DNA from 2 places in the Desemzia sp. FAM 23990 genome. Region 1 is predicted to be linked to the other one. Evidence: riboswitches for the same ligand, from Rfam matches in the RefSeq annotation. Region 1 holds a riboswitch; the other holds the start of a gene.
What was found. Region 1 has a riboswitch for magnesium ahead of mgtE (magnesium transporter). Riboswitches for the same ligand answer to the same signal wherever they lie in the genome.
Positions count from the first base shown of each region.

Region 2: it holds a riboswitch for magnesium, as region 1 does, so the genes downstream of both, ACEN4I_RS03795 (cation transporting ATPase C-terminal domain-containing protein) here and mgtE (magnesium transporter) in region 1, are expected to answer to the same signal.

Region 1 covers NZ_JBGQQW010000036.1:6,915-11,272, forward strand. The annotation lists gene ACEN4I_RS12495 (bacteriochlorophyll 4-vinyl reductase) at 1-739, shown strand, start outside; gene ACEN4I_RS12500 (MalY/PatB family protein) at 869-2,056, shown strand; M-box (ykoK) riboswitch at 2,214-2,378, shown strand; gene mgtE (magnesium transporter) at 2,721-4,094, shown strand; gene ACEN4I_RS12510 (DUF6320 domain-containing protein) at 4,197-4,358, opposite strand, start outside.
Region 2 covers NZ_JBGQQW010000006.1:79,423-83,780, forward strand. The annotation lists partial or broken gene ACEN4I_RS03790 (MFS transporter) at 11-1,504, opposite strand; M-box (ykoK) riboswitch at 1,785-1,950, shown strand; gene ACEN4I_RS03795 (cation transporting ATPase C-terminal domain-containing protein) at 2,368-2,727, shown strand; gene ACEN4I_RS03800 (hypothetical protein) at 2,724-2,921, shown strand; RNA gene ssrA (transfer-messenger RNA) at 3,105-3,472, shown strand; gene ACEN4I_RS03810 (Cof-type HAD-IIB family hydrolase) at 3,813-4,358, opposite strand, start outside.

The DNA.
Region 1 (4,358 bases):
TATTTTGAATAATCCTATGGCACATGTTAACCGTATTGATTTTTTATCAAAAATTTATGGTGTTAGCGAAGATGAGATTCGCAACGGGAGTATTACTATTAGTTTAAAAGAAAAGGAAACCATGGCCAAAGTCCGCATTCACAAAAATGTCATTGGAAGCTCCAGTCTTTCATTTGTCTCGGGTCTTCCTGGTGGGTTGGCCATGGCAGGAACAATTCCCGCAGATATTTTGCAGAACATGATTTATTCTATTAGGCTTATTCAAGAGCTTGCCTACATCTATGATTATGAAAATATTATTGATCAAGATGGTGAATTGAAGATTGACGGTTTAGTTTTATTTTTAGGTACAATGTTCAGCGCACAAGGTGCTGCATCTTTATTACGCGTAGCGAGTACAAACGCAGCAAAATATGCTTCAAAAAAAATTATGACAACAGCCTTAACTAAAACACTCTGGTATCCATTTATAAAAAATATCTCAAAAGTAGTTGCCTCAAAAACACTAACTAAAAAAGGACTTGCAAGCGCGGCTTCAAAAGCTATTCCTGTTATTGGGGGTATAGCTTCTGGTGGTCTTACAGCTGTTACCATGGAGCTAGCAGCGAAGAAGTTAAATAGAGAATTAATTAAAGGTTACAGTTCAAATTATAAAGAAGGTAATTTTAATAAAGATTTAGAAATCATTGAAGCCGAATTTGAAGAAATTACATCAACAGATAATACTAAAATTGTTTAAACTCCATAAATACAGAATAATAGCTTCCTACACGCGATATTGTCCACAAATTTAGTTTCTATTCTGTGTAAAAGACTATCTATGTTAGAATACTTGTAAGATAACTAGACTTTTTAGGAGGCTGCGATTATGGTTTATGATTTTACTACTGCTGTCAACAGATCACATACAGGTTCCGCTAAATGGCAACAAATGCATGACTGGAATCCTTCATTAGATGATAACATTTATCCTTTATCTATCGCTGATGTGGATATGAAAATGGCGCCTGAAATTATTCAAGGGCTTCAAAAATTTTTAGAAACAGCTATTTTGGGTTACGACCTACCTACCAAAGAGTATTTATCGGCTGTAAAAAATTGGATGAAAATCCAGCACCATTGGGAAATTGAAGACGATTGGATTCTGACTATACCTGGTGTAGTCACCTCCTTCTATCCTACTATCCGTTCATTCACTGATCCAGGAGATGGCGTATTGCTTTTATCGCCTGTCTACTACCCTTTCTATGCAGCCATCGAAAAAACCGAACGCCATATTGTGAAAAGTGTCTTGATCCAAAAAGAGACACATTATGAAATCGACTTCGCAGATTTGGAAAAAAAAGCAAAAGACCCTGCGAATAAACTGCTCTTATTCTCCAATCCTCATAATCCAGTTGGAAGAGTGTGGTCCAAAGACGAATTGGCTAAAGTGATAGATATTTGCGTGGCTAATGACGTGATTATTTTGGCAGATGAGATTCATCATGATCTCACCATGCCCGGGCATTCTTATACACCAATGGCTATAGCGACTGAAGACGCAGCTTCTATTTGTATCACCGCTACAGCTGTCAGCAAGTCTTTTAACTTAGCGGGACAAAAAAACTCCAACATCATTATTTCCAATCCAAATTTGCGCGAACGATTTTTAGAGGATATGGAAGTCACGGGTTTGGATGGCGGAACAAATGTGCTTGGGTTAAAAGCTACCGAATTGGCTTATACCGTAGGCGTACCTTGGTTAAAGGAATTCAAAGAACTGATTTGGCACAATCATCAAGAATTGAAACGCTATTTAAACCAAGAATTGCCTGAAGTAACGGTATTTGATTTAGAAGGAACGTTTTTGCAATGGCTGGATTTCAATGCTTTTGGGCTTTCGGCTAGTGAACTCGAAGAAGTTATGCACAAGGAAGCTTTGGTATTTGGGGATGAAGGATATATCTTTGGGACTGAAGGCAATGGTTTTGAACGCTTGAACCTTGCTGTGCCTACTAAAATTTTGATGGATGCACTTGAGCGTTTAGTTCATACAATGAAGAAATACCGTTAGTCAAATAAGGATGCAAACCACATTTAGTGGTTTGTATCCTTATTTATGGTGTACGGTATTATAAATTTTGGATAGCAAGAAACAGTCATGTATCAGCAAATAAGCAAGCTTGTAAATAAGTGAACAATATTCTATAATAGGTCCGTAGATAAAAAGTAAATAACCTTGTTAGGTGAGGCTACTGTACGAGAGATAGGCTGCTGCCCAGAAACGTCGAAAGACGCCAATGGGTTAACAGGAATTTTCGAATTAAGGAAATTCTTAATGCAGCTGGGGCAATCCCTATGCTGTACAGAGCTAAAACTCAACGAAGAGGTGCAGAAAATAGACAAAATAAACCATTTTGAAACGTGCTGCTCAGGCAGTCTTTTTGCACACTCTTCGGGGGCGTGCTTTTTTTGTTTTATAAATTTTTAGCGTTCATTCTAGAGTTGGGATCTTTCGCTATTTCATGGTGAGGCACTTTTTTATCGTGAAATGGAGGCCATTGTCTATAGAACTAAACGCTTAAAGTAGTAACGTTCTCTATTTTTTTAACGAACGAATTCTTTTAAGGAGGTGGTTTATATGGATCCGAATTCGGATAGTCGAAGGAGAAAGTTTGAATTAACGATACAAAAAAAAGAATGGCATCTAGTAAACCTTCCCGAAAGGAATGATCGGAATGAAAAAAATAGACACTAGAAAAAATAATTACTATGAGGCTGTCTTTAGAGCTGCTAAAGAAAACAATCGGAAGAGATTCCGGAGGCTCTTCTTGAAACTCCATCTAAAAGACCAAGTAGAACTGTTTCACTTGCTTTATCCTGAAAAGAAAAAGAAAATAGAGTCCTTTCTAGGCCCAACAGAATTTGCAGAATTGTTCGAATGGATGGATCCAGCAGATCAAATAGAGGCTTATGAGGTATTCTCGCCACAGTATACCGCCCATTTGTTTCCGTATATGGAATTAGATAACGTTGTGGCCTTTTTATCTTATTTTGATGAAGATGAAAAAAAAGTTCTTCTTAACTTACTCGAAGATACAGAGAGGAAAAAAGTGGAAGAAATGCTCTCCTATGAACCAGAGACTGCTGGTTCAATAATGACCAAAGGGATGGTAGTGGTTACTCTTGAACATACTATACAACAAACGATTGATTTAGTTCGTACTATTGCGAAAGCTACAGAATTGGTTTACTACTTCTATGTTCTGGATGATGCTGATCATTTAGTCGGAGTCGTATCACTAAGGGATCTCATTCTTCATTCGGAAGAAACAAAGCTGGCGGATATCATGCATACCCAACTGGCTTTCGTCCGAATCGACGATGACCAAGAAGAGGTGGCTCAAATCATTCAAGATTACGATCTGCTGGCTGTCCCCGTTTTGGATCAGAAAAATAAACTGATGGGGATCGTAACTGTAGATGACATCATGGATGTTTTAGTCGAAGAAACTAAGGAAGATTTTAATGAATTTTCAGCTATTCGAAAAAATCCGAAAAAAATAGAAAAAGGAGAAGAAAGTGCCTTTGAGATGGCTCGGCTTCGAATGCCATGGATTATCATCCTAGTTTTCCTAGGAATGATCAGTGCTTCTCTCATCAGTTCTTTTGAAGAAACACTCAACCAAGTAGTCATCCTTGCTGCTTTTATTCCTATTATCATGGACTCTGCCGGAAATGTCGGTACTCAATCACTTGCCATAGCTGTACGGAATATTTCCCAAGGAGAGGAAAGAAACCGGAAACAATTTTGGAAGACGATCTGGAAAGAATTTCTAGCAGGTACAATGATTGGAGGTGTCGCTGGAACAGTATTGGGAGTGGTAGCAGGTCTCTTCTATGGGAATCTCATTTTAGCACTGATCATTGGCATCTCGCTTTTCTTCACACTTAGTCTCTCCACAGTAGTTGGCGCGACTATTCCAATTGTTATTCACAAAATGAACATCGATCCAGCAATTGCCTCTGGTCCTTTTATCACCACTATCAACGATGCTTTGGGATTGCTGATTTATTTTAGTATAGCAACTGAGCTGCTTCATATTTTATAACAGTATGACTACTCAAGTTGTTCTTTTATCCCTTACAAACAAAGCTTCTTTTCAATAACTAAATTGAAAAGAAGCTTTGTTACTGTTTCTGAGAATATTTCCTTAAATTTGTGCGCGTTTTTGCAGTTCTGTGATAATAGCTCTTCCGTGTATAGCGGTGATCCAGATAAACATCAAGGTACTCAATAAAAGCGACAATTGGGATGGGAACAGCCATGTTGTCCAATTTAAAAACAAAAATGTCGTCGGCATAAATCCGAGCAG
Region 2 (4,358 bases), on a different contig from region 1:
TTCTGTTTCTTTATTTGCCAGCAATTCTTCTTTCTTCTAATACTTCTTGAATTTCAGCCATTCGTTTGCTATCTAATTCATAAAATCTCATAGCGATTAATGAAGCAATCCAAGCAAGAATCAATAAACCAATGAACAACAACATCGTTACCCAGAAAATATTTTCTGTATAGGGAGTTTCCGTTGTGGGGAATACTTCAGTAAAGCCGACCCAGGCTAAAGTAATACCAATAATGGTTTGTCCAAAAGAAGAAATCATTTTATCCACAAATGAGAAGATCGTTCCCATTACACCAGGTGCATAACGGCTTGTTTTATAGGTTTCATAATCTGTAATATCTGGAATCATTGGAATAACAATCCCACCTGATACTGTTTTCACACCATTACCTAGAATAAACAATACTAAGAAAGCGATTGTCATGAATCCCATGTTATCAAAGCTGATTTGAGAAGGATCTCCTAGTAACAATAGAGCAAATAGCGCAGAGTAAATAATGATACATGCCCATGTTGCAGTTACTAAAGCCTGCTTAGAACCTAATTTACGAGCATATCTTGTACCGATTTGGATAATAATCAAAGAAGGAATCATTGTGTAAGCTGATACTTGACCATACAATCCATAATCCCCGATTACGACACCAAATAACAAGACCATTACAATAGCATTATTTGCAACTGTTAAGGCTAACTTATCAGTTGCCGCAGCAACAATCAACATTTGTAAAGGTCGGTTCCCTTTTAAAATCCCAAACATGTCTTTTAAACCAATTTTTTCTTGTTTTCCACCTGTACCAAAATTTTCTGTTCTATCATGCTTCCAAATACCAGCAACTGCCAGTAAAGTTAACACTCCTACCATTAACACTACTGTGATAACAAATTCAGCAAAGAAAGCTTCATTAAAACCACCATGTTTTGGTTCTAGATAATTTGATACATAAACAGCAGCACCAGCAAAGAATAAAGACGTATAAGACAAATCAAATGTAGAGAATAATGGCCGTTGATTTGGATCATTGGTTAATACCGACTGGCCAGATTTTGTACAAGCTGTCTGGAAAGTGTACCCAACAATATAAATCAAATACAACACTATAAATTAAGCCAAACGTAAGTTTTCTGGAATTAAATGATTGGTAAAAAACAATAATAACGTGGTAATGGTCATAACAACATAACCAGAAATCATAAACGGTCTGAATTTCCCTAACTTACCATCAGTTTTATCAATCCAAAGACCGATAATTGGATCAGTAACACCATCCCAGAGACGACTAGCTGTAATGAGCGTTGAAACTAAGACAGTTCCTAATCCAACAACTCCTGTTGCATAATAGGATACAAAAGTCATTAAAAACATAAATGCGTTTGTTGCTGTATTATTTAGTGCAAAAGCTCCAATTTGCCAAACTTTAGCTGTCCGATATTTAGCAGGCTTTCTAGTAGCCAGATTATCTGGATGTACATCAATTACTTTTTCCATTTTATTCACTCCCATTCTTCATATGTCACAACAGATACCGCTTTCATTTTTTCTAACTAAACCGTCTTTTCTCCTTTCTTATTCTTAATGATATTAAAGCAACACAAGTATCGTTATATGATACCAATTTAATAAATATGATACTAGTATATCGGCAAATGAAACTTTTTACATTGACTGTGAATCCGTAAGTATTACTTAAAGATTGACTGATTAGGCTTTTTTAAATGATTATTTTTCTTCCATCAAACTTGACTTATAAATTTTTTTGAACTAGCATGGCAAACGAAATGAATAAAGCTTCTGTTAGACGAGGCTCCTATATGGAAAAACGCTGCTGCACAAAAACGTCGAGAGACACCAATGGGTCAACAGGAATGATCGACGCAAGGTCATTCTTAACGTAGCTGTTGAACAATCTACGCCATATAGTGCTAAAACTCAACGATGGAGAAGGCATAATGTTTTTTTAACATGCAAAAAAATATTATCTAGATATGGAATGTTTACCCTTTATTTGGATTGGATATTCAAGCATATACTCTGTCGTCAGATGGGGTGTATGCTTTTTTGTTGTTTTGCATTCTGTACTACGAAGGTAAACCATCATATAGAAGTCCTACAGATTCGTTTCAAAATAAACGATAAAAATGAGGTGAAAGAGTATGGAACAAAGCTCTGCTAGTGATTGGAAAACTAAAAGAGAAATAAGTCATGCTACCATAACCCATTTTATTCGGCTGATGATGTAGCACGCTTATTTTCCTTTAAGTCAAGGAGGAAAACATAATAGTAAACAAAAAAATTCTATTTATACCGAAAAAAAATCAAAAAATAACCAACTAAAAGAAATCGGTTATCTGACAGAAAAAACTTTTTTGGCACAATTACACACTCAAATAGAAGGGCTCTCTATCCAATTGCTCGTTCAAAATCTGATTTATGACGTTGCACAATTAGCCATTCCTTGGGACAAAATGGATTCTGAAAATCTCATGGAACCAGCTACTTGGAAAACTGCTGATTTGCTGAAATTTACTTTCAGCATTGGACCAATCAGTTCCATTTTTGATATTTTGACTTTCTTGTTGATGTGGTTTGTTTTCCAAGTAAACTCTGTGCAAGATGCACCTTTATTCCATTCAGGATGGTTTGTTATCGGATTGATTACTCAGACAGTCGTTGTGCATATTATTCAAACGAAAAAATTCCATTTATTCAAAGCAGAGCTAGTATGAGTGTGATTCCTTCAACACTAGCTGTTATTGCAGCAGCTATCTGGATTCCTGGTAGCCCGCTAGGTACGTTTTTTGACTTTGTGGCTTTGCCAGTAATTTACTGGAAATGGATGATTTTAATTGTTACAGCTTATATCGTTACAACTCAAAACGTTAAAGACATTTATATCAAAATCAACAAGCAATGGTTATAATGGACTTGCATGACAGAAAAGAAAGTTTTATAGTCTGCTTAAAAGGCAGCTTAAGCTTTCTTTTTTTTATTTCCGGAGCGAACATACTTTCTTTTGATTAGTAGATGTGGTATGATAGTTGCAGAGTTAGATAGATGACTATTATAGTACTTTAGGTACTAAGTCTGTACTCCCTTTTATTTCGGGGGCGTTACGGATTCGACAGGCATAGGTCGAGCTTGGATCGCGTTTCGTAGGTTACGGCTACGTAAAAACGTTACAGTTAAATATAACTGCTAAAAACAATAATAACTCTTACGCTTTAGCTGCGTAATAACAGCTTAGTGTAGATCCTCTCGGTATCGCCCATGTACTCGAGTAAGGGTCCTATAATCAGTGGGATACACTAAATCTTTCCGTCTGCAAGATTTAGAAGAGATTATCAGACTAGCAAAGTACGATGCCTGTTGTGCGGCTAATACTAAGCGAACTTTTAAGTAGTATAACTATAAACGTAGACGTCTAGGTGTCGTTATGTTTGGACAGGGGTTCGACTCCCCTCGTCTCCATACAATAAAAAAGCAGCAAATACTGATTTGTCAGTATTTACTGCTTTTTTTGTTTTCTAAACAAAAGCTGTTGTGGTCAAGTGGTTCTCCCCTATTCTAAACGCTCCTTTAAAGGGTTATTTATGAACAGAGGACTAAATGTTTCAGCCATTTTGTGTATAAAAGCTGATGGAGTAAATTGCTATGATGATAAGCTTAGTTTGATCATCATCCAGAGACACTGAATGATGATCATTGCAGTTTGAATCACCATAAGGCAAAATAGTGGACTATCCCCCACCATGCAACAAATCCCATTCACAAAAGTGCGAATGGGATTTGCTTATCGAAATAAATACAACTGCTAAATTAAATTGTATTTTTTCAAACCTTCTATAATGCCGCCTTCTACATTGCTAAATGAGGTAACGTAATCAGCTACTTCTTTTACTTCATCCACTCCATTTTGCATGGCGATACCATAATCAGCATAGGCAATCATTTCTCTATCGTTTGGACCATCTCCAAAAGCATACGTTGGAACATTTTCAAGGCCTAGTAATTTTTCTAATTCTTTGATCCCAGTTGCTTTGGAATTGTTTTTAATAATAGTGTCTACGCTATACGGTGTATTGCGGTAAAAAGACAATTGAGGAAATTTAGAACGAAAATCCTCATCGTAACTAGGATCATCATTAATAATCAGCGCCATCAATACTTCTTCCTTCAAATGAAAAGCAGCATCCACTTCAGGTGGTTTCGTATGGATATTTTTATAAGCGGTGATCATTGTTTGAGTATCCTTCGTCGTGCGGATTTTATCATGTGTGTACATAGATAAAGGAAAGTCATACTTATCGGTAGCAGATTTCAATTCATTCATCAATTTTTTCGGAATAGCACTTCGGTA